DNA from 4 places in the Cytobacillus solani genome. Region 4 is predicted to be linked to each of the others. Evidence: predicted binding sites of a transcription regulator. Region 4 holds the regulator's gene; each other region holds the start of a gene.
What was found. Region 4 encodes LexA, which represses DNA repair genes until DNA is damaged. Its sites were predicted from a motif close to CGAACATATGTTCG; they were not measured.
Positions count from the first base shown of each region.

Region 1: a site for LexA is predicted at 5,399-5,412, ahead of FI644_RS14485 (YolD-like family protein). Genes of this name have one in related genera too.
Region 2: a site for LexA is predicted at 2,192-2,205, ahead of FI644_RS02740 (YolD-like family protein). Genes of this name have one in related genera too.
Region 3: a site for LexA is predicted at 1,887-1,900, ahead of parE (DNA topoisomerase IV subunit B). Genes of this name have one in related genera too.

Region 1 is NZ_CP041305.1:2,893,197-2,901,055, reverse strand. It holds gene FI644_RS14520 (carboxymuconolactone decarboxylase family protein) at 64-471, opposite strand; gene FI644_RS14515 (Lrp/AsnC family transcriptional regulator) at 594-1,034, shown strand; gene FI644_RS14510 (DUF3231 family protein) at 1,167-2,189, opposite strand; gene FI644_RS14505 (M24 family metallopeptidase) at 2,360-3,466, opposite strand; tRNA gene FI644_RS14500 (tRNA-Ala) at 3,690-3,762, shown strand; gene FI644_RS14495 (hypothetical protein) at 3,846-4,481, opposite strand; gene FI644_RS14490 (helix-turn-helix domain-containing protein) at 4,773-5,000, shown strand; gene FI644_RS14485 (YolD-like family protein) at 5,037-5,372, opposite strand; gene FI644_RS26375 (hypothetical protein) at 5,478-5,624, opposite strand; gene FI644_RS14480 (helix-turn-helix domain-containing protein) at 5,794-5,988, opposite strand; gene FI644_RS14475 (helix-turn-helix domain-containing protein) at 6,021-6,272, opposite strand; gene FI644_RS14470 (hypothetical protein) at 6,411-7,043, opposite strand; gene FI644_RS14465 (hypothetical protein) at 7,209-7,430, shown strand; gene FI644_RS14460 (hypothetical protein) at 7,464-7,859, shown strand, end outside.
Region 2 is NZ_CP041305.1:531,900-539,758, reverse strand. It holds partial or broken gene FI644_RS02750 (IS110 family RNA-guided transposase) at 120-1,049, opposite strand; gene FI644_RS02745 (hypothetical protein) at 1,455-1,931, opposite strand; gene FI644_RS02740 (YolD-like family protein) at 2,234-2,563, shown strand; gene FI644_RS02735 (YhjD family protein) at 2,566-2,925, shown strand; gene FI644_RS02730 (DUF6744 family protein) at 3,441-4,016, shown strand; gene FI644_RS02725 (hypothetical protein) at 4,342-4,857, shown strand; gene FI644_RS02720 (hypothetical protein) at 5,252-5,554, opposite strand; gene FI644_RS02715 (oligosaccharide flippase family protein) at 6,393-7,328, shown strand.
Region 3 is NZ_CP041305.1:4,566,282-4,574,140, reverse strand. It holds gene FI644_RS22945 (5'-deoxyadenosine deaminase) at 1-1,064, shown strand, start outside; gene FI644_RS22940 (CoA-binding protein) at 1,281-1,694, shown strand; gene parE (DNA topoisomerase IV subunit B) at 2,156-4,132, shown strand; gene parC (DNA topoisomerase IV subunit A) at 4,132-6,579, shown strand; gene FI644_RS22925 (alanine/glycine:cation symporter family protein) at 6,752-7,859, shown strand, end outside.
Region 4 is NZ_CP041305.1:4,786,133-4,793,991, forward strand. It holds gene tkt (transketolase) at 1-891, opposite strand, end outside; gene FI644_RS24050 (DUF896 domain-containing protein) at 1,062-1,292, opposite strand; gene FI644_RS24055 (YneB family resolvase-like protein) at 1,366-2,016, opposite strand; gene yneA (cell division suppressor protein YneA) at 2,037-2,360, opposite strand; gene lexA (transcriptional repressor LexA) at 2,515-3,138, shown strand; gene glnA (type I glutamate--ammonia ligase) at 3,234-4,568, opposite strand; gene FI644_RS24075 (MerR family transcriptional regulator) at 4,604-5,005, opposite strand; gene FI644_RS24080 (methionine gamma-lyase family protein) at 5,168-6,439, opposite strand; gene hflX (GTPase HflX) at 6,454-7,710, opposite strand.

The DNA of each region.
Region 1 (7,859 bases), 1.9 Mb from region 4:
ACCTCAATTAAGGAAGGGACTAACTAAGTCAGCCCCTGTTATATTCGTTATAAAAGAAGTCTATTAAGCTTCTAATTTCATCAATGCACCAAAATACTGTGAAGCACTGCTAAAGGCAATAAATGCACATAGTTCACTTATTTCCTCTTCACTGAAACATTCCTTCAGTATTTTAAACGTTGACTCCTCCATTTCTCCCCTCATCTTTAAAAATACTTCAGCAAAGCCTACTGCCATAGATATTTTTTCGTTAAACTTATCTGGCTCTGGTTTTCCTTTCGCTTTACAATACTCACATCCGTTACTTTGTGCTAAAGTTCGTCTGACCTGCTCCTTTAATGCAGCAGAGAGCCGTCCATCCTTTTCTAATACATCTCCTAAGGATACCCATGCATCCATTACCTCTTTATTATGTCCTAACAATCTTTGAAATGATGTTTTCCCAAAATTTGATTCTACAATCCTTGCCATAAAAGCACCTCCTCGTTATATTAATTATAGAAGACAAAATTACTATTTTTAATTAAATTCATAACGAAAAGTAAGATAATTTCCGTGAAATTTAATGAATAATGGAGGATTCACTAAAAAAAATGAAAATTGATGATACTGATAAAAAAATATTAGATGAATTACAAAATAATAGTCGTTTATCAATGAGTGAGCTTGGAAGAAGGGTTAATTTATCTTCCCCATCTGTAACTGAGCGAGTCCGACAGATGGAATCATTTGGATTGATAAAAAAATATACATTAGAAATTGATTATGAAACATTAGGTCAGCCTATCCAATGCATAATAGAGGCAACTGTAAAAAATGGGGATTATACATCCTTTAAAAGGCATATTGAAAAACTTCCAAACGTGGAATTTTGTTACCGTATTGCTGGAAATGCTTGTTATATGTTAAAAATGCATTTTGAAACATTTTCTAAAGCAGAGGAATTCATTGATCATATCAGCCCATTTGCACAGACTGTAACACATTTTATCTTTTCCAAAGTTTCAACAAATCTAAGATTCTCTCCAGACTGATTATTTTATAAACCTATTTTACTTCAATAAAAAGCACAATTAGACACGGTTCATAACAATGTTGTTCCTATAGTTCAATTAAAAAAGGCGATCTTTTATTAAGATGCGCCTTCTTACAATAAGAGTTTGCGTTTATTTTTCCGGACCTTGTGCAAGGGACTTCCTATCAATTGCTTCTGGCTGTTTCTCCATCCACCCATGTTTAACCATAATTTTGTAACACATCATACCTGCCTCCATGGCATGATTAAATACGGTATAGTAATTTAGAATAATATCCGAGCGAAAGCTGGAACCTAATGCCGCACCATAGTAAGAAAGAGCTGCATTTACTAAAAATGCTGCGTGAAACATAAGCAATTTGTCTGAAAAAGGACTTACTGTTACTTCTGTAATTTCAGCATCCCATCTCTCAGGTACGGGCAAATGTTCTTGTTGTAATATAGAGTCAAAGCTTTGTACATCTTTCTCTGCTAATTTAACATTTTTCAGCATAAAATTACGTACTTCTTCCAGCTTCGCCACCTGACTGAAAGCGAGACTTAGCGACATAATAAATCCTGTTTTCTTTGAATTAAAGAAAATAGTACTAAGTTCTGAACTATTGAGTGGTCTTTTGTCTCCAATCAAGTTAGAAATGATCCCTGCAGATTCAATAAATTCCCCTCCAGCAGAAGATGGTATGCCTGGAACACTTGAGAAATTGGGGTGGGTTTTCGACAATGCCACTATTTGTTGAAACAATTCTTTAGATGTTACTGTACATTCAAAGAAATAATCTTGAATATCTTTTCGTTCTGTATTTGTTACCGCTAAGCTATATGCAGTTAACCCATGTATCGTCATAATGTACGAGTAAAACAGGATATACTGGTCAGAAAACAGACGTGGGGCTTTAAGATTCACATCCTTCTCTGTAAATCCTATAGGAACCTGGAAGTTTGCACTCTTTAATATTTTCGGAATTTTTGCGATATGACTCTCAGCCAACTGCAATGACCGCTCTATAATCTGTTTAATCTCTTCGTCCTCTACAATTTTAAGAAAATATTTGTACATACATATTGCCATACTGTCACCCATGTACTGAAGCCAAAGAGCAGAAACTTCAGCAGCAGTTAAGGTGTTTTTCTTTGTTTCCCTAAAAATCCCCAAAACAATACCCCCAAATTTTGTTACATTTATGATTTTGAAGTTATTTTATGGTATTAATTAGGAAGTATACTCAAAAATTATAAGAACTCTCAGCTAGAACTATGTATAAGATCCTAGAATTGAGGGCTTCTCTACAACCAGGGTAGTAAATGCATTACCCCACATACGATTTAGCCGATTCGCATTAATTCAGTCGGAAAGGATGTTAGAAGCTTTCCATGTCCATCTTCATCAATATATACATTTTCCTCAATGCGGACACCGCCATAGCCTGGAATATAAATACCCGGTTCAACAGTAAAGAGAATTCCTCTTTCAACGATTAAGTCATTATTTCCATGAACGGAAGGCTCTTCATGTACGTCGATTCCGAGGCCGTGCCCTACACGATTATTAAAGTATTGACCATACCCCGCCTCTTTTATGACTTTTCGGGCTGCAATATCAATTTGCCTAATTGGGATACCCGCTCTTGCTGCTTCCACACCTGCTTGAGTCGCCTTGCGAACAATATCGTAAATTTCTCGCTGCTTCACTGTTTCTTCTCCCACTACGAACGTTCTTGTAATATCTGAACAATATCCATCAGCAATGACACCCATATCAATTAGTAAAAAATCACCTCTATTTATCGTCTTACTATCAGGACGCCCATGTGGCAATGCCGATTTCGCTCCAGAGAGTATAATAGAAGAAAACGCAGGACCCTCAGCGCCAAACTTTCTCATTAGATACTCAAGTTCTGCTGTCAATTCCTGCTCTGTCATACCCGCCTTCACCTTTTTAATTCCCTCTTCCATTACTTTTTCAATCACATGAATAGCATGCTGGACCTTACCGCATTCTTCTTTTGTTTTTCTCATTCTTTGTGAAGCAATGAAATCGCCAATATTTACGTATCGGAAGTTTTGGAAGCTATTATGTAGCTGTTCCTGCTGAAATAATGAAATCACTTTTGTCTCTAATCCAATCGTTTTAACTCCTTCACCTATCGTTTCCTTTAATACTTTGTAGGGATTGACCTCATCTGAAATAGGTACAATGCGTTTAACATACGAAACTCCTTCAGCTATTTCCAAATCTAAAGACGGTACAAATAAGTATTGGCTTTGCTTTTTAAGATCAATTACCAATGCAATAAATCTTTCATGTGGATCAGAATAAAAGCCTGTATAATAGAATACGTTTTTTGGTTCTTTAATTATTGCTAAATCTACATCTAGAGTATACAAATAATTTGCTAACGCCGTTAATCTGCTCTGATATTGTTCATTCATATGATCATCCCCCGACTTTTATTTTTTCCTTATAGCAAATGAACTTTTCTAATTTTCATAATTTAATTATGCAATATTTATGCCATAAATCTATCCGTCTGTACATTGTTACAACAAATATTTTTGTATAAGAAAAGTGATCAATGAATATGTATTCAGCAGTAAAATCCCCTTGCCAAAAACCATGGTTGTAGTTATAATTTTCTTGTATCCATCATTATCCGGGGCATTAGCTCAGCTGGGAGAGCGCTACGCTGGCAGCGTAGAGGTCAGGGGTTCGAGCCCCCTATGCTCCATATTGATATAAAGCCATTTTTCGTAAATGAGAGGTGGCTTTATATCGTTACTGGGAACAATTCGGGAACAATGCTCCTATTTTTTATCTTTCTTCTAACAGCTTCTTAATTTCTTCACATTGTCTGGTAACATATTTCGGTAACTTCTTTTTATCTACTTCACATAGATAATTATAGTTTAATTTTGTACTTCTTCCTTTTAAATGGACGAATACAGATGCTACAATTTCATTAGGGTAGATATTCGCTGTCACGGTATATTTACCATTTGGAGCATCCCATTTGTGGCGAATGGCTGCTCCTTCTTCATCTTCTTCGATAATTTCATATGTAGAATCTTGAAGTAATCCTAAAAATCTTTTTCCAATATTACACTTATGTAATTTATAAATTTGTGAGGGTGTTAAATCATATTCTTCCAATTTATCAACTTGCCATTGAGGAATTTTTTCTATAAAGAGATCTTCAAGTGCTTTCCTCCGATCAGTGTTAAATGTATCAATAAATATTTGCTCAGTTATTGAGCTATTGAGAAGCCTTTTTTTATGAATGCTATTTAGAACAAAGAATGATCTATGTTCATTTTTTACAATTGCTTCAGATATTATCTCATGTAAATCATCATTAGTTTTTACTAAAGATTCAATCATGTTCAAAACTCCATATGCTTTTTCCCCAACCTCGAAAAAATTAATTGCTTCCTTTTGACATGCTAACATTTAAATCTCTCCCCTTATAATTTTTTAGTACAAAACGAATGCCAATCTTATAAACCTTCATTAATCAATTTGTATATAACTTTGATACTTTCCATGTCACACTCCTTTTAGTTTATTTTCAAAAATTAATAATTCAACTTCTTGAACTAAATATACATTTTAATTTAATAACAGTCAACACTTTCATGAAAATAAAATTCAATAAGTTGAACTTAAAATATTCATTATAGAACTAATTGTTTATTTGTAATATAATAGATATAAGGAAATAATGGGGAGAGAGATTAATTTATGGGTCTTAAACCAAGCTATAAGCCGTTAGAAATTACTTTAATAAAAAAAGATAAAACAAAGACAGATTTAAAAAGAGATTTGAAAATTTCTCCAGCGACCTTAGCTAAAATGTCTAAAGGGGAAAACGTTGCTTTGTCTGTAATTATGAGTATTTGTGAATATTTAGATTGCCCAATTGAAGAAGTTGTGGAGTTTATATCTACAAAAGAAAATCACCAATCTTAATTGACTGGTGATTTATTAATTCATTTCAACTTACCTTTAAATAATATCTAGCTCTTTTATATCAATAAATTTTATCTTTTCAGCATGACCTTCATTATTCTTTAAATAGATATCCTTCCTAATTTCATCCAACCTACAAACTCGTCCCTGATAATCGTGGAAAAATCCATCTCTCCGCACTTTCACATTTACGAACTGTGCATACTCCATCGCATGGTGAATTTTATTTTCTAAGACCCCTATTTCATAGACATCGATTTCTGGTTTATTTTGCATCTCATCTTCCTTATACATTTCCCGAATCATTTTAAATTGTAATGGCATGAAACTAGCAGGTAACCATTTAATTTTACCTCGATCGCGAATAGACATAATAATCACTCCTCGAAATATATTATAGAACAAACGTTCTTGTTTATGTATAAAAAAAAAGATGGATATCAAAACATCCCCTTTAAACAACTCGTAAATATTATCTCACTGGTTTATAGCCAGATTATACAGTAACTTCGCTACAAGTTTATAGTATTCAGTTAAATCCTTCTCTAAATTATCTTGTTTAACGATGACAATATCGTATTTCTTCCTATTTATAACCTTTATGATTTCATCTCCAGTTGCCATCCTTCCCCCCTTATTCCTTTTTACATTATTATTCATCTTAATAATATCTTCCTCACGATATCTTTAAACTCGTCACTCAACGTTATATCCTCTAAACTAGGTGCGTCAGGTTCATCGGAATACTCAACAATTAGTTTATAATCTTCAATTGTTTGTTTATTTAGTTTGTTCATTGGTCACCATCAAGCCAGTTAAAAAATGTTTTCTTAGAAACCTTATAAAGTTTTCCCACTTTTGCTACATGAAACGGAGGGTTTTCCATCATTTCATATGTTGTTCTTCTGCCAATTCCTAGGATTTCCTGAATATGTTTTGGTGTAAGTACCTCTGGCAATTCATTTTTAATTAAATTGTTTTGGTTCACCTAAATTTCTCCTTTATAAATTGTTTTATTAATCACTCTCCATCAAACCACTTAAAAAATGCCTTCTTTGAAATTTTATATAACCTTCCAACTTTAACAACATGGAATGGTGGTTTCTCAAGTAATTCGTATGTTTGTCTTCTGCCAATTTTTAAAATTTGTTGCACGTGACTTGGTGTTAAAGCTTCTGGAAATCTTCTCTGATTATTTCTGTAATCATTTAGTTTCCTCCCTATTCCTATTTTCCTTTCTATAGAATATTCAATAATGGTAGAGTTATTCATGAAATCTATTATTTTTTAAAGTTTTAATAGATATAACAGAAAAAAAGAGTGACTTCTCAGCCACTCCTTACATTAATTTTTATTAACCCACATCTCTCTTCTATCTACTCAATACAAAACAAGGGGGATATTTCCTCCTTATAATTTCTCTTCCTTTTCTTCCTTCTTTTTATCTTCTTCGTATTTTTCTCTTAACTTTTTAATATCAGCAGGAATTGTAATTAATAATTCTTCTTGTTGTTGTTCAAATTGACTTGCTAAATCATTTGTTTTTCTATTAAATTCAATTAGAGAACCTGTTGGAGATAATGATTGATCAACCATTTTTGTATAAACCCCGTATAGTTGTTTTAAAACAATATATGAATCCAAATATTCTTTTGGCGTGTCTTGTAACAATTTCATATTTTCTCGTATTTTATCTCTACCTTTTTCTCTATCCTCTAATAAACCATCTTTTGATATATCATCACGAAAATCTCTTAATTTTTCATTAAAATCATTTCTATTATCAATAGCATTTCTCCAAACATCTGAATATGAAGATACTATTAAACTTGATAATAAGAACTCGAAATACATTTCAACTGATGTTTCTGCTATTAAATTTGCATATTCTTCTTTTTTCTTTTCTTGTTGAACTTGCTTATATTTTATCCAACCAACTACTCCACCAATAATTAGCAAAAGGGTAATAATTAAAATAATAGCAACTTTTGTTTGCTTTTTCTTATTATCTCGGTTTGGTGGAATCTCTATAACCTCTTCCATTAAACAACCTCCTATAATTTATAGTAAAATATTATCATAAAAATAGAATTGATTGGATATTATTCAAAAATATATGTTGTATCTCGGTTAAATATATTAATTTTGGATATAATAACCATAAATGTTAAGATAGATTTAGGTTAAATATTTACTGGAGGGGTCACTGTGTTAGTTTATGAGAGTCGTATTAAGGGTTCTTTTCAGGGATATAAAGATAGGGAAACAGTATTTGAACTTGTAAATGGAAGAGCTTATAAACAAGACGAGTATCAATACCAATATAGATACATGCATAGCCCAAACGTAAAAGTGTATCAAGAGGGAAGCACTTATTATTTAGAAGTTGAAGGCATGAATAGTAGAGTTAGAGTAAAAAAGATAAAATAATTTTTAGTTTATTAAACTGAAAGGTGTTAGTGTGTGAAAAAATTTGAATTTGATAATAAACTCAATGATAAAGAGCTTGATATTGAGAGATTACACAAAACCTTTTCTGAATTATCATTAGGTATTAAGACTCTTATAAAAGAAAGGGTTGATACTGTAGCGGCAACAAGTCTCAAATTAGCTGAAATTAAGTTACCTAAAATCGAGTTACCTCCATTTGAGTTACCCAAAATCGAATTACCTGTAATAAATATTCCAGAAATCAATTATGAAAGAATCTGCAAAATAACCAAAAGTAATTCTAAATTTGGATGGACACTTACTAGCGAGATGAGTATTGGCGATTACTTAAACGGTGAATTAGTTGACGCAAATATGAATCAAGTAGATTCTTATTTTTATAATTACTACACTTATAAAGATGAAGAA
Region 2 (7,859 bases), 950 kb from region 4:
TACATTATTCCTTTTTTGTATGTCTTAATATTAGCATGAAAAAAAGTAGATGTAAAGTAGATTACTTTATTTTCTATACCCTTTTTCTAGTCTTTTTTCGACATATCTATTAGCGTTTAAAAGGCAACTAACTTTTTAGGATGATTAAACCGATCTATTCCTCCAATTTCGGATATGATTGTTGCTGCAATCTTTTCTCCGATACCAGGGATAGATTGGATAATCTTATATTCTTCAATTTCTTTAGCGAGGGCATCTATTTCAGTTTCTAGTTGTGATAGATGCTCTTGATATTGAAGAACAATGGTAATAAACATCTTTAGGTTAAATATATGGCTTTCATACAAATTGCTTTGAAATGGATTTTGTACTGCAGCCTCAATAAGCTTTTGTGCTTTTTCTTTTGCCCACTTTTCTGAACGTCTGGTACATAACGATACAATCTTTTCAGTTAAAACGGATTCGGTAGTATTTAGTACATGTTCAGAAGTAGGAAATAAGAAAAGAGTCTGTAATGAGACTTTTGAATATAAATTACCAAAGACACCTCTATATTCAGGGAATATTTGATCTAGCACTGTTAGAAGCTGTACCTTGGTTTGTGCAGAGATACTTGAAATTGTCTCTTGTTGCCTTGTAAGATTACGAAGGTTTAAGAGTTGAATACCTCTTTTCTTATACGGCTCAACTTCTTCTTTGTAGTATAGTTCGCAAAGAAGAAAGGCATCGACAGCGTCTGTTTTTACCTTTCTTAAACTTGTACTCCTTGCACGATGAGAGATAAGGGGATTCACAATAATATAAACATATTGCTGTTCCTCCAAAAATTGAATAACAGGAGAGTGGTAATGTCCTGTTGATTCTAATATAACCGAAGGTTGCTTACCATCAGCTACTCTTTCAATCTCTTTTAAGAATCCTAATAAATTCTCAAAGCCCTCCACTGTATGTTTTACACTAAAACTTTTACGAAAAGGCTGTCCCTTATCCAAGAATGCTTGTACCTGACTTTCCCCCTTAGAAACATCCAGCCCTACTACTGGATTCATCATTATCTCCTCCTTGGAAATTAAGATTAGTCGGTTGTCCCTAGGCTCCTTGTACTGTCATAGGTTCGCTTGTTAAACGGGATCATTGTCCCAACCAGCCTGAAACATGCTTATACAAGTAGGGAGTGAACAGTTTTGCGGACGGGATCGAGTCCCACGGGCGCTACGTTCTACTCCGACTACCGCTATAATAAAACCAAATAAAAAAAATTCAACCAGTAAAAACTGGTTAAACTTATATTACGATCGGGCGCTTTTCTTGAATAACATAGATGGAAAGTGATCAAATTTTTTTATAAAAATCTCATACTTATTTAAAGGCTCAATTAAATTTGAATGTTGATATTTACACAAAAACAAAGGGAAACCAGATTGTTAAGGTTTCCCTTTGTTTTTATGACTAATCTATTTAATTTCCACAACAAATGTGTAGGAAATTGTTCCGTTAGTCCATTCTGCTAATGCTTCATAGATATATTTACCTTTACTTGAAGGAAGGGTTATTTGATTATCATTTTGTTCTATTTCTATTTCTCTTCCTTTTTCATTCCATAAATAAACTTCGATGTTTGGATTTCCTTCAATCATAATCTCAACTTTTTGATTTGGATTTGAGCTAATTGATTCTATATGCTCTGCCATTTGGTACGGAGATGCGTGGTCTGTTTGTACAACCTCAGTTCCTAAACCTTTCTTTCTTTCCCATCTATAACCGCCTCTTTCAATCTGATATTCCGTACCATTAATAATGATTAGCCCATTCAGAGATGGAGGGAACTCACTGTCTATGTCTTCGTTATTTTTATCTACATTATTTGAACAACCTATAACCGAAAATATTGATAACACAAATATCATTAAAAAGAAATATTTTAATCTCAAAATATCACCCCTTTACGGATTTGACGATGGGTTTTTCCAAAGGTTTCAATTATTGTACTAATCGAAACAATTTAAAACTATACAGTAAGATTTGAAGTACGGAAACTATCTAAAGAAAAACTCCATTTTGATCAATTTTTTCAAAATGGGGTTTATGAAGTTGCTGTTAGATAAGGATTGAGGGATATTTTAAATCAAACTTTGTTCCAATGCTACATTTGAAGCAACACGATATCGTGACTCGATTCTAACTTGATTTACGAACAAGCGTTTGTATAACTAGTGATAAGGAGTTGATTCGGATGATTCGTGACCGAGGTTTAAAAAAATGGCAGGCTGCAAGCTTTTTACCCCAGCAATGGACGATGTTAAAGGGGATATACCATGATGATACTAAAGTGAAAAAGCCAACCTTAGATGAACAAGAACTTGAAGACATAAATATTATTGTCATGGAGTCACTAAACTACACCTTGCCTATAAAAGTAACTATTTGGCGTAATGGCTTTTTTATTAATTTTATAGGTATAGTTGCTAAAGTTGACCCAATAAAGTTGTGCATACTAATGGAGATTAACAAAAATACCGAAAGAATAATGATCAATGATATTACTGGTGTGGAGAGGATTTAAGGATGACCAGGATACCTAATGAAGATAGAGATATAATCGAGCAAGCTATGTATTTACCTATGGTTCTTACCGTGTTGGAAAAAGATCGAATTATTATAGAAAAAGCACCATTTAAATTAAAGGAGCCTTATCTAAATCTTGTGGAGGAAACAATAAGAGCTGTACAAAAGGATTTAAAAGTTGTTAAGGATAAGATGCGGCAGGAGAATATGAAGGTTCAGCAAATTGGTCATGACGAAGCATTTACGATGTATTCATTTTTATATAAAGGATTCGAAGAGCAACATAATTACTTTAATCCGAGGATACGTAACAAGGTACATGAATTAATGGAGCATTATTTGTATAACCGATTTAAATGAAATCCCTCTTGTTGCTATGTAATGACACACCAGAGGGATTTATTGATTTAAAATTTCATTTCTCATTGAGATTTTTATTTTTGAAAAAAAAATAATAGTTTCATTTCTAACGTTGATGGTTGTTGTTGAATTATGTATAATGTAAATATAGTTTTATTTAATTTTACAGTCCTTGCACACTTCTTTGTCCATTTAGGATATATGCCGAGTGAAGTTGGACAGAAGGCTTGCGAAAGCACCTTCATAAAAGACTGCTATATTAGCAGTAAGTCTTTCGAATTCCCCGTTCTACGTGCTGGATGAGAGACATGTCTAGCCAAAAAGCAAGAAGAAAAAACTGTACATGGTATTTTTTGTGTGCAGAAAATTTAATAGGTATTGGCAATACGAGGGACGTACAATTATTGTAGGTCTTATTTTGTGTTGTCGCGAAAAGAGCAGATTTCAGTTCATTACAATGGACTAATTTCTGCTCTTTTTTTTGTTTCTAAAACTAAAAAGGGAGAGGATTCAAAATGACAATGGATTTAAGTCAAGTAGCTGCAATCGAAAATGAAAAGGAAAAAAGCATTATTGGTCACCTTTGTTGGTATTCTGTAGGTGAAGATAACTATGATCGAAATGAGTTAAGAAAGGCACTACTCCAAAATGGATTTGAAGAGAGTGACTTACCTAATGAAATTCGAGCAACTGATGCTTTCCGAAGAGCAACTAAAGACATTGAAACTAAAAAGGTTGAAGCAAAAAAAGAAGGAGTCTATAAGAATTATATTGTCAGAAACGTATGCACAAACGCACAATTCATTCAACGTAACATCGTTGAAGAGACTGTAGACTCAAAAGGGCAGAAATTATCTTATAAAGAGAATGAAGCGATATTGCTCTTTAATCGAAATAACGAAACTATTAGTAAGGCAATAGTCAATGCTGGCGGAATGGCTGAGGAATTGGCTGAAGAAGCATGCAACTTGTTCGAACTATATAAAACTTGTCATAACGGACAAGCTGTTCGATACATGGCCAATGACATTTTAAAAACAATGTCTCCTACTCCTGTCAGACCAAGTGGTGGAGTTTACTTTGTACCGTAAATAAACCGATAAATCTGTACCCAACCCTGCAGATTGGGGAGACGTACTTAGTTGGTCCAACACGATTAAATAAAGGTACTCACTTCTATTTTTATACTTTAAATGGGACTTTCAAAGGTTGTTTTCCCATTGAGTGGGTTGAATTAGCGATTTCAAATACATTAGATATTGAGTCTAAAACCAATGAAGGTGTAAGAATCACTCTTAAAGGTCAACTAGAGTTTATTCTTTTATAGCCATTAAAAAATTAAGGATCAGATTTTTAACGCAAGGAGGGGAGCCTACAGGGTGAAGATAAATTAATGAATTCACCCGGGCGCTATCTATGAATCAGGGTAAGCCTTCAAGACAAGGTTTTACAGTTATGGGATTTTCAAAGAGTGGTTTTTCTTGTTATTCAGATTGGAATATCTGTAATTACGGGAAAAATGGATGTACTATCGCTAATAAAGACAATGAAGCTGCGCAATATTGTCATTGCTTTCAACGGAATAACAAAGAAAAACAGCATTCAGAACTAGTTGAATTATTTAATTCAGTCCAAGTAGAGAATTTGGATGCTATTTTTCAAAAGGTAGATAAACATAACAACTTAATTAAACAGGAATCACTTGAAGATAAAAAAGTAATTAACCAGTGGATTAGTACACTTTCTATTATGTCTAAATTAGATATTCTTCAATGGACAGTGAAAGATTGGGTTCGTATGAGTGGTTTAACAAATATCATCGAAGGAGCATTATCAAAAGGGGATAAAATCACAGCTTTTAAAGAATTCAAAAGAATGATAAATGCGTCAGGTTCAGGTGGAAGAATGATTTCTTACAATAAATTTTTATAAAACAATAGAAATAAAAACCGCAGACGGTCAATTCTTTACTCCGACTGAAAATGAACTTTGGGAAATTTATTATTCACACTGGGAAGAAAAAAATGCATTAAGTTTATTTGTTATTGAAATTTAAAAATAAAAAACACCGTTCATCAGTAAAATTGAACGGTGTTTAAATTTTATTAAGATATACCTGCTTCAATTTACAAAGAATAGTTTTCTAAACCTTCTGCTGTAATTGTTTGAAGCATTATAATCTTGATTAGAAAGCGAAACTGGATTAACTAAATAGAAACTTTAAGAATTTCTAGACCAGCTTTCAAATACTCAGCTAACGGTACTTTTTCAGTCATCTGGTCAATTTCAATTTCCTTGCTATCCCAGCCTTTTTTATAAAAGTAGTCTAGATAGTCATTATAAATATCTTGGGGTAATAGTGATTTATCATAATCCTGATCCCTCCAAGATACATTACGGTTTGGAGCATTTTCACATCATCAAAGTTCAAAGTTTTCATGTAATTTTCTAGGAAAGTATGCAATGAATCTATTTTTTGCCCAACAGGTGTTGCATGGAATGCACGAATTTCTTCCATACTTCCACCCTCAAATCCTGATAAATGATAAGCATTTTTCCAATTCTCAGCTAAACGAATTACATCTTTGAATATTTGTTCCTTACCATTGAACAGTGTATTTGTCATCATGCTCCCTCTCCTTTATTTTAACTAGGTCATAAGCGATGTTTCTAAAAGAAATCGTAGGATTGATATAACGTTGGGAGGACAGCTAAATAGCAAAGTAATGCAAAAAAGTTTTTAAGAGCTACATTGCAGTTTATGGTATAATTTACCTCAGCGCTGAAAAACGAGCATTATTTAAAATGACTTAAAAACAATTAAAAATTCTTATTAAAAGAAAAAGCGTTGATAGAATATATCTCCTTATTATTTTCATAAAGTATAGGAGATCTGGAGGGAGCTTGAGCCAAGTAAAATAAAAGTTTCCAAAAACACGTTAGACAAGATATTATAGTGCTTTAATACATATCACTATATCCTCGTTAAAGCAGCAAAAGAAATAGAAATAATACATTAGTCATTATGGATAGAGCAACACCCCTTTATAACCTATTAATGATATTAAGATTTCTGGCTTTTAGAGAGGAAATACTTGCGGAGGCTCCATATCCATAGTTTAAACTCTGTCTTTTAAAAGAAGAATTTTTATTAAGTAAAATTAACATTTTGGAGTAAAAAAATTCAATACGAAAATGTCTAAAAGTTTGTTATAAGATAAATTATAAATTACTTAAAGTAGGTAATTAAAATATGAAATGGTTAAGGTTTCTATTAAATAAAAAGATACCTGCAGAAGGTTTATTAAGGAGTGCACTAACCTTAATTAGTGGAACAACTTTTGCACAAGTGTTACTTGTTATAATATCACCAATACTAACTAGACTTTATGAACCAGAATATTTTGGATCCTTTACAATGTTTACTTCAATTTTAGCAATAATAGCCGTGTTTTCTTGCTTTAAGTATGAATTCTGGAGGCTTAATTTTAGGATATATTGTAGGACAAATATCTTCAACAGGAAGACTACTATGGCGCACTTGGAAAGAAGAAGGAAAACAAATAATATCATATATTAGCATTAATGAAATGAAGAGAAATATAATAAAGTATAAAAATTTCCCACTTTATTCATTATGGTCGGGGTTACTAAATACAGCTTCAGTGATGATGCCTCCGTTACTACTGAGCTATTTTTACACACCTGCAGTTGTTGGATATTACGCTCTAGGACAAAGAGTAGTAAATCTACCTATGAATCTAATTGGAAATGCTGTTGCTCAAGCCTTTTATCCATATGCTTCTGAAGCAAATGGAAAAGGTAACCTTAGTAGTGTAACTTTTGTTGTATTTAAAAACCTTATATCAATTGGTTTGGTTCCTATATTACTGATCTCCCTTATTGCCCCAGAGTTATTTGTATTTATTTTTGGTGAAAACTGGTACGAAGCAGGACAATATGTCAGGTGGATAAGCTTATGGCTTTTTGTTGTATTTATAGCATCTCCACTATCAAATTTGTATTCTGTTTTAGAAATGCAACGAATAGGACTATTTATAGACTTTCTTTTGTTTTTGAGTAGATTAACAGTTTTAATTATAGGTGGCTTATATGGTAATGCACTATTTACTATCGCTTTATTTGGAATAGTAGGGGCATTAATATGGATGGTAAACTGTATTGTTATTCTTAAACTGGTTGGATTATCCTTCTTTACGATTATAAAAGAGATAAGTTTTGAACTTTTAAAAGCAATTCCATTCACCATATTAACCGTTCTTTCTTTGGTGATATTGGATAATAGTCTTATTTTGATACTTTCGGCTATTTTATCAGGACTAGTATTCTTAATACTAAAAATAAAAAATTTCACTATGCTTACATCAATTACATCCAAGTAAGTATCTTTTAAGTGTAAACACATTTAGGCATCTGAATATCTTAAAATAACAGACGAAAAAATAAAACTACAATAATCCATAAAACATAAAGCCCCTACCCCCGAAAATATAAAAATACTTAGTCAGACTTATGTAGAACAATGGATTCAAAGTTTTGGTGATGTGGAGAAAAATTCAGAATTTCTCCCTGCCTTTAAGCAAAAAAATAATATAAAGAACTTTTTGAAAAGTTTATACTTTCGAGTTAAATTTTACAAAGTGGATGCCGCTCTCTGCTCGACTATCGAGCATACATTATATAAAGTAGAAAAAGTATACTATTCCTAATTAAAAAAAATGAGGGGAAAGCACCCGCACTTGTCCGTCTCCACTTCAAATGTGGTAACAGGCAAACAATAGCCTTCAGGGGACATTTTTACTTCACACTTTTCACAGAAAATTTGATTTGCGGGGATTCAGATGGATCTCCGTTCTACATGGCGTCAAAGGAACGTTGAGGGTTAAAATTATCTTTGAAGCAAACGTATGCAA
Region 3 (7,859 bases), 220 kb from region 4:
CATCACATGATGAAGAATCTATTTATTATTCGGCCATGCTAGGCATTGGTGAACTTTTGCAGAGTGGAACGACAACGGTCGTTGATATGGAAACTGTCCACCATACTGAATATGCATTCCAGGCTCTGGCAGAGAGCGGCATTCGTGCCTTAGCAGGTAAGGTCATGATGGATAAGGGAAATGAGGTTCCTATCCGCTTACGAGAAAATACAAAATTCTCCCTTCAAGAAAGTGTTGATTTGCTTGAAAAATGGCATGGGTATGAGAGCGGACGTATTCAATATGCTTTTTGCCCTAGATTTGTTGTCTCATGTACAGAGGAATTATTAACAAATGTAAGGGACCTTTCCGCAAAATACAATGTAAGAGTCCATACACATGCTTCAGAGAATGCGAATGAAATCTTACTCGTTGAAAAAGAACATGGAATGCGCAATGTCGTCTATTTAGACCATCTCGGCCTAGCGAATGAACGTTTGATTCTAGCTCATTGCGTATGGCTGGACGAGGAAGAGAAAAGAATTATTAAAGAGCGTGGCGTAAAGGTGAGTCATTGTCCAGGCTCCAATCTAAAGCTTGCTTCAGGGGTAGCTGATTTGCCTGGCCTACTTGATCAGCATGCACATGTGAGTTTAGGTGCTGATGGTGCCCCATGCAATAATAATTTAGATATGTTTAATGAGATGAGGTTAGCTGCCATCATTCAGAAGCCGATTCATGGACCAACAGCGATGAATGCAAGAACAGTTTTCAGGATGGCGACAATTGGGGGAGCTAAAGCTGTAGGAATGGAGAAAGAGATTGGCAGCATTGAGCCGGGGAAAAAAGCTGATTTAGCGATCTTAAACTTAAACGATTTTCATGTGTATCCTTCGTATGATATTGATCCAATTTCACGTATTGTCTATTCAGCGACTCGTGCTGATGTAGAATCGACAATTGTAAATGGGAAAGTGTTAATGGAAAATCGGCAGTTGAAAACAATCGATAAAAAAATTATTTTACAAGAATCTAACCGGGCGATTAAACGGCTGCTGAGTAAGCTTGAAAATGTGGCAAATTAGCACATTCAAAAATATTTAATGTCAATGATTAGAAAATGGACCATCTTTTCGGTAAAATAGAGATAGATTAAAAATATCTAGCTTCAGCGCCTAGCCCCTCGAGGTCATAAGCCAATCCTCCCAAAAAGGTAAAGAACACCTTTCTGAAAGGCTTGTCTTATGCTTGTCGGGGCTGAGCAAGGCGCTTACACTTTTAAACAAGGGAGGTTCATAAAATTGACGATTGAAGTTCCTAGCCGGGATGAACTCGGTGTCATTTTAAAAAAAGCAAAGCGTATTGCTGTCGTAGGTCTTAGCGGCAATCCTGAAAGAACTTCTTATATGGTTTCAAAGGCTATGCAGGATGCTGGCTATGAAATTATTCCCGTTAATCCGACGGTGGATGAAGTACTAGGAGTGAAAGCTGTTAAATCATTAAAGGAAATTGAAGGCCATATTGATATCGTCAACGTTTTTCGCCGTTCAGAGCACCTGCTTCAGGTTGCTAAGGAATTTGCGGACATTGATGCAGAAGTCTTTTGGGCACAGTTAGGATGTATCGATGAGGAAGCCTATCATTTTCTAAAGGAAAAGGGTTATACAGTAGTGATGGATCGCTGTATTAAAGTTGAGCATGCCTTAACAAAATAAGCAAATTTGCATGAGATCGATTCAGGTCTCATGTTTTTTAATTATTCTTCAAAAACGTTGAAACAAAGGGCTTTATACGCGATAAAAGCGTAGATGATACAAAGAATTAACAGATACGTCATTTGCCAAAACTGAATAAATAGATACAATAAACAATAGGCAACAATAAAAATTATGGTAAAATAAAGTAATGGAACATTCGTTCTCGATGCTGATTTTTCCATATAAATAAAGGATATTTTTTATTTTAAACGAATACATAAACGAGTGTTTAACTGTATACATAGAATAAAATTTTGTTTAGCTAATCAGAATTAGATCCATAAATTCTGAACGCATAAGAAAAACTAAGGCATTCGCCGAAAGGCTTGGTGAATGCCAAGTTTTTCTAATCGCAAAAGGTTTTCTATATACAAGCAAGTTGTTAACCTGCGTTCTTGGTAAATGAAAGGGGTATGTTTGTGGCAAGGAATCAAGAAATTTTTGATTATAATGATGATGCCATACAAGTACTCGAAGGGCTTGAAGCTGTAAGAAAACGCCCTGGGATGTACATTGGAAGCACAGATGCAAGAGGTCTTCATCATCTTGTTTATGAAATTGTCGACAATGCGGTGGATGAAGCGTTGGCAGGATTTGGAGACCATATTATTGTCAAAATACATAAAGATAACTCTATAAGTGTAGTTGATAAAGGCCGGGGAATGCCGACTGGAATGCACCGCATGGGAAAACCAACTCCAGAAGTAATTTTAACCGTCCTTCATGCCGGCGGTAAATTTGGACAGGGCGGCTATAAAACGAGCGGAGGCTTACATGGTGTAGGAGCTTCGGTTGTGAACGCACTATCAGAATGGCTTGTTGTTAAGATTAAGCGTGATGGAATTGTGTATGAACAGCGGTTTGAAGATGGTGGAAAACCGGTTACTACCCTCGAAAAGGTAGGAAAGACAAACCAATCAGGAACAACCATTCATTTTAAACCAGATCCATCCATTTTTTCGACAACTACTTATAATTATGAAACCCTTTGTGAGCGCTTGCGGGAATCGGCATTTCTATTAAAAGGGATGAAAATTGAAATCATTGATGATCGAAATAGTGTGCAGGAAATCTTCCATTATGAAAATGGGATAGAAGCATTTGTGGAATATTTAAATGAGGAAAAAGACGTCCTTCATCCAGTTATAAGCTTTGAAGGGCAGCATAACGAAATTGAAGTGGAGTTTGCCTTTCAATTTAATGATGGTTATTCAGAAAATGTTCTTTCGTTTGTTAATAATGTCCGGACGAAAGATGGCGGTACACACGAAGCGGGATCAAAAACAGCCATGACTCGAATTTTTAATGAGTATGCGAGAAAAGTGAATCTCTTAAAAGAAAAAGACAAAAATCTTGACGGTTCAGATATTCGCGAAGGGTTCACTTCGATCATATCTGTGCGCGTACCTGAGGACCAGCTTCAATTTGAAGGGCAAACAAAAGGGAAGCTAGGGACGAGTGAAGCTAGGTCAGCAGTTGATTCTGTTGTATCTGAACATCTTTCCTATTTCCTTGAAGAGAATCCGAACGTTAGTTCGTTGTTGATAAAAAAGGCAATTAAAGCGTATCAAGCGAGAGAAGCTGCTCGAAAAGCACGAGAGGATGCAAGAAGCGGAAAGAAAAGGAAACGATCAGAGGCTGTCCTTTCAGGTAAATTAACGCCTGCACAATCACGTAATCCTGAAAGGAATGAATTATATTTAGTTGAGGGTGATTCAGCTGGAGGTTCCGCTAAGCAAGGTAGAGATCGACGCTTTCAGGCTGTACTGCCACTGAGAGGTAAAGTAATTAATACGGAGAAGGCCAAGCTTGCCGATATTTTCAAAAACGAAGAGATTAACACAATTATTCATGCTGTCGGCGGCGGAGTAGGAGCGGATTTCAACGTTCAAGATATCAATTATGATAAAGTTATTATCATGACAGATGCAGATACGGATGGAGCCCATATACAAGTGCTTCTTCTAACCTTCTTTTATCGTTATATGAGACCTTTAATTGACGCAGGAAAAATTTTCATCGCCTTACCTCCTTTATACAAAGTAAGCAAAGGCACAGGGAAAAAGGAAATCATTGAATATGCATGGAGTGATGATGACCTGCAGGATACGATTAAAAAAGTTGGCAAAGGATATATTCTGCAGCGGTACAAAGGGCTAGGAGAAATGAATGCGGACCAGCTTTGGGAAACGACAATGGATCCAGAAACAAGAACTTTGATTCGAGTGAGAATTGATGATGCTGCAAGAGCAGAGCGACGTGTGACAACCCTTATGGGAGACAAGGTTGAGCCGCGGCGTAAATGGATAGAATCAAATGTGGCATTTGGCCTTGAAGAAGATGCTAGTATTCTTGAAAATGAGAATATTTCTGTATTAGAGGAGGAAAATGAATAATGAGTGCATCAGAAAAATTTCGTGACCTCCCTCTTGAAGACGTACTTGGTGATCGTTTTGGCAGATATAGTAAATATATTATTCAAGAACGTGCATTACCGGATGCACGTGACGGGCTAAAGCCTGTTCAGCGCAGAATCCTATATGCTATGCATGTGGAAGGAAATACGCATGAAAAAGGATTTAGAAAATCGGCGAAAACGGTTGGTAACGTTATCGGTAATTATCACCCGCATGGCGACTCTTCTGTGTATGAAGCAATGGTTCGAATGAGCCAGGATTGGAAGGTTCGTAATGTACTCGTTCAAATGCATGGGAATAACGGCAGCATTGACGGGGACCCGCCTGCGGCGATGCGTTATACAGAAGCAAGATTGTCAGCAATTTCGGCAGAATTACTGAAGGATATTGAAAAAAGAACAGTCGATTTTATCCCAAACTTCGATGATACATCGGAGGAACCAACAGTACTTCCAGCCATGTATCCGAATCTTCTCGTCAACGGTTCAACAGGGATTTCAGCAGGTTATGCCACAGAGATTCCCCCACATCACCTGAATGAAGTGATTGATGGAGTGATTCACCGAATGGACCATCCAAATTGTACTGTTGATGAACTTATGGAGCATGTAAAAGGTCCAGATTTTCCTACAGGCGGAATAATCCAAGGAATTGAAGGGATTAAGAAGGCATATGAAACAGGAAAAGGAAAAATCATTGTTCGCGGAAAAGCTGAGTTTGAAGATATTCGCGGCGGTAAAAAACAGATTGTTATTACGGAAATTCCTTATGAGGTGAATAAAGCAAACCTCGTTAAGAAAATTGACGAGTTTCGCTTAGATCGCAAAGTTGAGGGAATAGCAGAGGTCCGTGATGAAACGGATCGAACAGGTTTGCGTATTGTTATAGAGTTAAAGAAAGATGCAGATCCGGAAGGTGTCCTTCATTATCTTTATAAAAATAGTGATTTGCAAATAACGTATAATTTTAATATGGTTGCCATTCATAACCGTCATCCAAAGCTGATGGGCCTCAGAGAATTATTAGATGCCTATATTGGTCATCGTAAAGAAGTTATCACAAGAAGATCAGAGTTTGATTTAGAAAAAGCTCAGGCAAGACAGCATATTGTTGAGGGTTTAATGAAGGCGCTCTCCATTTTGGATGAAGTTATTGCTGCTATCCGTGCATCGAAGGATAAGCGGGATGCGAAAGACAACTTAATTGCCAAATTTGCGTTCACCGAACCGCAGGCAGAAGCGATCGTTTCCTTACAGCTTTATCGCTTAACGAATACAGATATTACAGCATTGCGTGCCGAGGCAGAAGAATTAGCAAAGAAAATTGCTGAGCTGACGTCTATTTTACAAAGTGAAAAGAAGCTTTATGCTGTTATTCAAAAAGAGTTAAAAGATGTGAAAAAGCGTTTTGCAGATGAACGTCGAACAAAGATTGAAGCGGAAATTGAAGAGATAAAAATTAATCTTGAAGTCCTCGTTGCAAGCGAGGACGTAATCGTAACTGTTACGAAGGAAGGATATGTGAAGCGGACGAGCCAGCGTTCATTTGCGGCCTCAAATGGGCAGGATTTTGGAATGAAGGATTCGGATCGTTTGCTTGCACAGCTTGAGATGAATACAACAGATGTGCTGCTTGTATTCACTAATAAGGGAAATTATTTATATTGCCCTGTTCATACACTCCCAGATATTCGCTGGAAGGATCTTGGTCAGCATATCGCCAACATTATTCCGATCGACAGTGATGAAACAATTATAAAGGCAATGCCTATAAAGGACTTTGACACTTCTTCATTTTTACTTTTTGTAACAAAAAATGGGATGGCGAAGAAAACGGAATTGAAGGATTATAAGGCTCAGCGCTATTCAAAACCGTTAGTTGCGATCAATGTTAAAGGTGATGACGAGGTCATTGATGTATATGAAACAGACGGGACGAAGGAACTCTTTCTATCAACATATAATGGCTACGGCCTCTGGTTCCATGAAGAAGAGGTGAACATCGTTGGTACAAGAGCTGCTGGAGTCAAAGGGATAAATTTAAAAGACGGTGACTTTGTTAGTGGTGGTCAATTAATTGATCCATCAAAAAATCAAGCCGTTGTCATCGTTACCCAACGAGGTTCCATCAAAAAAATGAAATTAACTGAATTTGAACGAACTTCCAGAGCGAAGCGCGGTGTTGTCATGCTGAGAGAATTGAAATCAAATCCTCATCGTGTAATTGGATCTGTTATTGTATCGGGTAAGGATGATGTCTTTATTGAAACGGACAAAGGCCATATCGAATCAACGAAAGCTGTTAACATTAGATTTAATGACCGGTATTCAAATGGTTCATTTATGATTGACGAATCAGAATTCGGTCAAGTGACAGATGTTTGGAAAGTAACTGTATTGGAAGAAGAAAATACATCTAGTGAATAAATGAAATCCCCTGCCTAAGGTGGGGGATTATCTTTTTTTCTAAGAAGAAAAAACCTATAGGGAAAAAAATCAACTTGTCTATTAATTATAATTTTGATAGATTAAAAAAAGTAATATTATTTTGAAATAGCAAGACATCTAACAAGATTCGACAACTCATGGGAGGAAAAGCATGGAATTATTAGAATCAATAATTGGATTTTTGAATGACATCATTTGGACCTACATTTTAATTGCAGCATTAATTATATTAGGTCTATACTTTAGTTTCAGAAGTAAATTTGTTCAATTGCGCTATTTTGGGGAAATGTTTCGTATATTGGGCGACAAGTCAATGGTCTCCGCAGATGGGAAAAGAGGAATATCTTCTTTTCAGGCTTTCTGTATTAGTGCAGCCTCACGAGTAGGAACTGGGAATATAGCTGGGGTTGCAACGGCTATTGCTGCTGGTGGACCTGGAGCTGTATTCTGGATGTGGTTAATTGCCTTTTTAGGTGCTGCATCGAGCTTTGTCGAGAGTACGCTTGCTCAAATTTACAAAGTAAAGGATAAGGACGGCTTCCGAGGCGGGCCTGCATATTATATGGAAAAAGGGCTAAATAAACGCTGGATGGGGATTATTTTTGCTATTATTATTACATTCTGTTTTGGTCTTGTGTTTAACTCTGTCCAATCAAATACAATTTCTCTAGCTTTTAATGAAGCTTTTGGAACTAGCCGTTTAACGATGGGAATTATTCTTGCTGTACTAACAGCAATTATCATTTTTGGTGGAGTTAAGCGTATTGCCAATGTCTCGCAAGTAGTTGTGCCAATTATGGCTGTCATTTATTTATTCGTTGCTATTGCAGTGGTCATCATGAATATCTCTGAAATTCCAAATCTGATCGTTATGATTGTTAAAGGGGCATTTGGACTGGATGAGGTACTCGGTGGAACGATTGGTGCTGCAATTATGATGGGGGTTAAACGAGGCCTGTTCTCAAATGAAGCAGGAATGGGTAGTGCGCCGAATGCGGCTGCAACTGCCGCTGTTAGCCATCCAGTCAAACAGGGATTGATTCAAACATTAGGTGTGTTTGTTGATACAATTCTTATTTGTTCAGCAACAGCGTTTATTATTCTACTATATGGAGACTTTTCAACATCCGATTTAACGGGGATTCAATTAACTCAAGCTGCGTTAAGTTCCCATATTGGTTCATGGGCACCAATTTTTGTTGCTGTAGCAATCTTCTTATTCGCATTTACATCAGTAATTGGTAACTATTATTATGGGG
Region 4 (7,859 bases):
AAAATGCGCATAAACGTCTTCAGGAATATGGAAATCTTCCTCAAAAGTCCATTTATAAGCTTCTTTCGTTAATTTCAACTCATCAGCACCAAGTGGAGCACCATGAACATCTGATTTACCAGATTTATTTGGGGAACCGAACCCGATTACTGTCTTCACTTCAATAAGTGTAGGACGGTTTTCATCTTGCTTCGCTTCTTCGATTGCTTTTGCAATTTCAGAAAGGTCATTTCCATCTTCCACTTTTATATATTGCCAGCCATATGAAGTGAAACGTTGAGCAACACTTTCTGAGAATGATTTGTCTAAGTCCCCATCAAGTGAGATATCGTTAGAATCATAAAGGACAACTAAACGCCCAAGTCTTAAATGCCCTGCGAGAGAAGCTGCTTCAGCGGAAACACCTTCCATTAGATCACCATCTCCGCAAATACTGTATGTATAATGATCAACAATATTCATATTGTCTTTGTTATAAATTGCAGCCAAATGTCTTTCAGCCATCGCCATACCAACAGACATGGCAATTCCTTGGCCAAGAGGACCTGTAGTTGCATCTACACCAGGTGTATGACCGAACTCAGGATGGCCTGGAGTTTTACTTCCCCATTGTCTAAAGCCTTTAATATCTTCCATTGATACATCATAACCAGAAAGGTGAAGAAGACTATATAAAAGCATAGAGCCGTGTCCAGCTGATAGCACAAAACGGTCACGATTGAACCAGTTTGGATTTTTCGGATTATGATTCATATACCGAGTCCAAAGGGTATAAGCCATTGGTGCAGCTCCCATCGGCATGCCTGGGTGCCCGGAATTCGCCTTTTCAATCGCATCAATTGATAAAGTACGAATGGAGTTTATAGATAGAGCATCATTTTGATCAAACATTAAAAACATCCTCCCAACGAGTAATCATTACTCTTATAATAATATAGACAGCTTCATCTATATTCAATAAATTGTATCAAAACCAAGTAAAAAAGCTGATTTATTTATATCTTGTCACTTTTATAAGCCCCTATGTAAAGAAGGAATACAAATCTAATGTATTCCTCCGATTAATGAAGATTCTTTTTTTGAACTTCTTTAAGCTTTTTCGGTGTGACATCATTGCCATTTGGATCAACGATTGTTACACTTTTTAATGTATTAAACATTGAAGAACGAAACGTCTCTAAATACTCCCTGCGAAGGGTAGATTGCTCCTTTGCTTCTTGTTCAGTTAGACCTGTTTCTTTCGCTTTCTTAGCTAACATATTGATTCGATCAAGCTTTTCTTTAGGCAGCATAGTTAGGCTCCTTTATATTTATCATTAAACTCAACTGCCATAATACTAAAAATGACTCCTTTTGACAAGAAGTTCACTCTATAAGCTCAGAATCCATATATTCCTTATACCTCCTGTGTACAGTTGCTTTTGAAATATCATAACCAAATCCTCTAAGGGTTGCAGCAATTTCCGAAAAAGTTAAATCATTCTTGCGAAGTCTAACTATCTCTTCAATCGGAACTTCTATACGTTCCCTCCCAGAATGGACCCCCAAATTGGACAAATTTTTTTCAGGCCTATAACCATTTTTAACAGCTCTTTTCATCCCGCGTTTAATCTTAATGTTATGAAGTTTTCTTTGATATTCCTCTACCATGCCGACAATATTCAAAACCATAGAGTCAGATTCAGAAAGCTGCAATTCCCCGCTGTGAGAAATGCTGAATAATTTTATTCCTTCTTTTAAAATGCAATGTAGAATGGCGATCTTCGCATTGCCTCGCCCCAGCCTCGTTTCATCCTGTATTAAAAGGACATCAGCTTGATGTCCTTTTATTAATGACAGAAGTTCGAGAATTCCTTCCCGCTCTAAATCATAGCCGCTAGCTTGTTCTCTAATAACCTTAACAATTTCTAAACTTTTTTCATTTGCAAGTTTTGTAAGTTCCTCTTCTTGTCTTACGAGCGATGTTTCCTGCGTTTCTTTCGTAGTGCTGACTCGGCAGTAGATAATTGCATTCATATATTTCCCTTTCTCCTAATCTATTTGCTTTGTGAACTTGCCACTTCTGTTCCGTTTCCTTTTTCTATAGCAATTGGAAGAATAAGTTCATCTCCCGGATAGATTCTATCTCCTGCAATTCCATTATGCCTTTCAACCCATTCAACAAATTCGTTCGCTGATAGCATATGTTCATCGGAAAAGTCTTCAGCTATCTGCCAAAGCGAATCCCCCTCATTAACAGTAATTTTCTTTAGGCCATCTTCTCCTGAAAGGCCATTATAAACTATAAGGATAAATGAAGTTAGCAAGCTTAAAACGACTAGAATAATAGCATACGAATATTGATTCCACAATTTTTTCATTATATTTACACCTCGATAAGAATATATGTTCGTTTATTGATTTCATTATAAATCGAACACTTGTTTCGTGTCAACAATTGTTCGAACTTATGTTTGTACTTTTTACTAATAGATGCTATAATTGGGAAAAGAAATCATAAGTGAGGTAATTATGATGGTGAAATTATCGAAACGGCAACAGGATATATTAAATTTTATTAAGGATGAGGTAAAGCTTAAAGGATACCCGCCTTCTGTACGGGAAATCGGCGAAGCAGTTGGACTGGCTTCAAGCTCAACTGTTCATGGTCATCTAGCAAGATTAGAAACAAAAGGGTTAATTCGCAGAGATCCTACTAAGCCGCGTGCAATTGAGATTCTTGATTTAGATGAAGGTGCCGAGGCAATCAATTATAAAGTCGTAAATGTTCCGATTGTCGGAAAAGTAACAGCCGGTATGCCGATAACAGCCGTTGAAAATGTTGAGGAATACTTTCCTTTGCCTGAAAGGCTTGCCCCAGCAGATGAGCAGGTTTTTATGCTTGAAATCATGGGAGAAAGCATGATTGAAGCGGGAATTCTTGATGGAGATTACGTAGTAGTCAGACAACAAAGCACTGCAAATAACGGTGATATCATCGTCGCAATGACAGAGGATGACGAAGCAACCGTAAAAAGATTTTTCAAGGAGAAAGATCGAATTAGACTTCAGCCTGAAAATTCAACCATGGAACCGATTATTCTTCGTAATGTTTCTATTTTAGGTAAAGTAATTGGGGTATACCGAGATATTCATTAATAATTTTGCACTCGTGTCATTTGCACTGGGTTTTACTAGATTAAAAGAAAAAAGGGATGCTTAACTTTTAAGCATCCCTTTTTTTCAATCATATATTAATACATCGACATATATTGCTCACGTTCCCAAGGGTGGACTTGCGTACGGAACATATCCCATTCGATCTCCTTCGCTTCAACGAAGTGTTCGAAAATATGGCCCCCTAAAGCAGATATAATCGTTTCATTTCCTTTTAATTTTTCGAGCGCTTCAGCTAAAGTTGAAGGCAGATCATCAATCCCTTCAGCAATACGCTCATCTTTGCTCATCACATAAATATTACGGTCTACTGATGCGGGAGGAACAAGATTATTTTTAATACCGTCAAGACCAGCTTTTAGCAGTACGGCCATAGCCAAATATGGATTTGCAGCCGGATCCACGCTTCGAACCTCAACACGTGTACTTACTCCACGTGAAGATGGAATACGAATTAACGGAGAACGATTCTGTGCAGACCACGCTACATAACATGGGGCTTCATAACCAGGAACTAATCGCTTAAATGAATTAACTGTTGGATTCGTGACCGCTGTAAAACTTGTTGCATGTTTAAGAATACCCGCAATAAATTGCCGTGCATAATCACTCATTTGCAGATCGCCTTTTTCATCAAAGAACGCATTTCTTCCCTCTTTAAAAAGAGATACATTGCAATGCATACCTGATCCTGCTACACCGAATAATGGCTTTGGCATAAAAGTGGCATGCAAACCATGTTTACGAGCAATTGTTTTTACGACTAGCTTGAACGTTTGAATTTGATCACAAGCTGTTAGGGCATCCGCATATTTGAAGTCAATCTCATGCTGGCCTGGTGCTACCTCATGATGGGAAGCTTCGATTTCAAATCCCATTTCTTCCAGTTCAAGAACAATATCGCGTCGGCAATTTTCTCCAAGATCTGTTGGTGCTAAATCAAAATATCCTCCATTATCATTGAGCTCAAGGGAAGGGTCTCCATTTTGATCTAATTTAAATAAGAAGAATTCAGGCTCTGGCCCTAAATTGAAGTCTGTGAAGCCCATTTCTTCCATTTCCTTTAAAATACGTTTTAAGTTATTGCGAGGATCTCCTTGAAATGGAGTCCCATCTGCATTATGAATATCACAAATTAGACGAGCTACCTTGCCTTTTTCAGCAGTCCACGGAAATACTACCCATGTGTCTAAATCCGGGAATAGGTACATATCTGATTCTTCAATTCGAACAAAGCCTTCAATTGAGGAACCATCAAACATCATTTTATTATCAAGCGCTTTTTCAAGCTGGCTAATAGGAATCTCAACATTTTTAATCGTTCCCAAAATATCTGTAAATTGGAGACGGATAAACTTTACATTCTCTTCAGCTGAAATTCGTTTAATATCCTCTTTTGTAAACCTTGCCATATAATAATTCCTCCTTTTTGTTTAAAGCCACTTTATCAGTGGAATAAGCGTGTTTTATTCCCTTGGCTTGATAAATGTTGGTTAAATCTTCCGGCTTGTACGATTTCTTTTCTAAGATGTCTTCTGATTTCGTCATTAGATAGTTCTCTCTCTGATTTAAGCGGTTTTACATCAGAAGCGATTACTTCTTGATTTTGCACAAATAATAGCTGTTTAATTCCAGCCATATTGATTCCCTGATCAATAAGATCTTTAATTTCAAGGAGTTTGTCAATATCATTGAGCGAGAACAATCTTCTATTGCCTTCAGATCGAGCTGGAGAAATCAATTGGTGCTCTTCATAATACCGAATTTGCCTTGCAGTCAAATCAGTCAGCTGCATGACAGGCCCAATTGGAAAAAGCGGCATGGAACGTCGAATGTTGCTTCCAGTCACTTCTTTCTCCTCCTTTACAAATTTTCTATTATTAGAATAAACGATGTTAGGTTTATTGTCAAACATATGTTAGATTTTCTGACATGACATTTAAAAAAATAAAAGGCTTGGATTATTGACAACCCAAACCTCTCAATTCTTATTTAACTTATTACAATTCTTCTAATTAACATCAATAAAACCCTTATCTGCTAATCCATTAAGAGCATGACAGATAGCGATTTTCACATGGGAATAAGTGAGCCCCCCTTGTACATAGGCAACGTACGGCGGCCTAATGGGACCGTCTGCAGAAAGCTCGATGCTTGCACCTTGAATAAAAGCGCCAGCAGCCATAATGACATCATCCTCATAGCCAGGCATTGGACTTGGATATGGTGTTACATGCGAATTGATCGGTGCCGCAAATTGAATAGCTTGGCAAAATGCAACCATCATATCACGGTCATCAAATTGTACCGCCTGAATTAAATCCGTTCTTTTTGCATCCCATTTCGGGGATGAGTTCATGCCAAATCGCTCTAGAATGGCTGAGGTAAACACAGCCCCTTTCAATGCTTGGCCGACAATATGCGGAGCCATGAAAAAGCCTTGATACATTTCTTGCAAGCTATATAAGGAAGCTCCTGCTTCCGCACCAATGCCAGGTGAGGTCATTCTATAAGAGCATGCCTCCACCCATTTTACTTTTCCGACAATATACCCGCCTGTCTTTGCAATCCCGCCTCCAGGATTCTTTATGAGGGAGCCAGCCATTAAATCAGCTCCGATATGACAAGGTTCCATCTCTTCAACAAACTCACCATAGCAATTATCGACGAAAACAACCACATCCGGTTTGATTTCTTTCACAAACTGAATCATTTCTTTTATTTGTGTGATCGTAAAGGATGGTCTTGTTGCATATCCTTTGGAACGCTGAATTCCGATCATCTTTGTATTTGGTTTAATGGCCTGTTCTACAGCACGATAATCAACTGAACCATCATTCTTTAAAGGAACACTATTGTATGAAATACCAAATTCCTTTAATGATCCGTTTCCGCTTCCCCTAATTCCTACTATTTCTTCTAGCGTATCATATGGCTTGCCAGTAATATATAGCAATTCATCTCCAGGACGGAGGACGCCAAACAAAGAAATGGAAATCGCATGTGTGCCAGAAATGATCTGCGGTCTAACAAGAGCAGACTCTCCGCCAAATACTTCTGCATAAATTTTTTCAAGCGTATCACGGCCAATGTCATCATACCCGTATCCAGTTGTAGGAATAAAATGTGAATCACTTACCTTATTATTTTGAAAGCTCTTTAATACTCTAAATTGGTTTTCATCAATCCGCTTATCAATATACTGAAGGACTGATGCAATTTGCTGCTCCACTTCATTTACAATCGGCTGCAGTTTTTCCCCATTTGATAATTGTTGAAACATGTTGTTCTCCTTATCTAAATCTTATATTTACTAATTTGTCCGGCTATTTGATGATCCTCTAAATAATAACCATTGCAAATGTAGATTTGTTTTTCCTCATGAAAGGATAGTTCGCGAAGTATTGTCTCATTTTTCAACTGTGATAGAAGCTTTCCTTCTGTAGAAGGCACCTCCACATGATAGAAACTCATCATACTTAACACGATTTCTTCCAATAATTTCATTAAATTATTTCGGTCATACTCATCAAATGCACTAATTTGGATTGTTTTCGTTTTTGCTGTTGGGACAAAATCAGAATGCTGAAGATCTTTTTTATTATATACGACTATTTGTGGGATTTTTTCATTTTCTAAATCCTCAAGCAGCTTGTTTACAGTCTGTTCATGCTGGTAATAATCAGGACTTGAACTATCAACCAGATGAAGCAAAAGGTTAGCCTCTTTCACTTCTTCCAGTGTAGATCGGAAAGCAGCGATAAGAGTCGTTGGCAAATCTTGTATAAAACCAACAGTGTCTGTTAAGAGGGTCAAAAATCCGCTCGGCAAAATAACCTTTCTAGTCATTGGGTCTAGGGTAGCAAACAGTTGATTCTCTTCAAATGAGTCTGCCTCTGTTAGCCGATTAAATAATGTTGACTTTCCAGCATTTGTATAACCAACAAGGGCAATCTGGAAAGCTTTATTTTTTTTCCGTCTTTCCCGGTACCTATCCCGGTGTTTAACAATAACCTCTAGCTGTGTTTTAATGTCATTAATGCGATTTCGAATATGACGGCGATCAGACTCCAGTTTTGTTTCACCAGGTCCACGTGTTCCAATACCCGCACCTAACCTTGATAATTGTGTTCCCTGCCCCATAAGTCGAGGCAGCAAATATTGAAGCTGAGCTAGTTCTACTTGTAATTTTCCCTCTTTCGAACGAGCCCTACCAGCAAAAATATCCAATATTAATTGTGTTCGGTCAATAATTCGCGCTTCAAAATCTCTTGAAAGATTTCGAACCTGACTTGGTGATAATTCATCATTAAAGATGATTAAATCTGCTTCCAACTCTTCCTGCAGGGCAGTTAGTTCTGCAACTTTTCCTTTTCCTATGTATGTAGCTGGGTGGATGCGTTCTCGTTTCTGCGTAACAGTAGACACTACTTTTCCTTTTGCTGTTTCTGTCAATGATCCGAGTTCATCCATTGAATAACCAAATCGCTGATCATCTTCATTCGTTTGACAACCAACTAAAATGACTTTTTCAAATTCAGTCTTTTGTTCCAATCAACAACCTTCTTTCATCATTAATCTAATTCTCATCATATCAAAAATCGAGCGGCAACTCTAATTTTCGTAAGTGCTAAGTTTTATTTTATTATTCCTAATATTAACCCCTTAATTATATTAAAAGGATTGTAAATATCGATATTTTT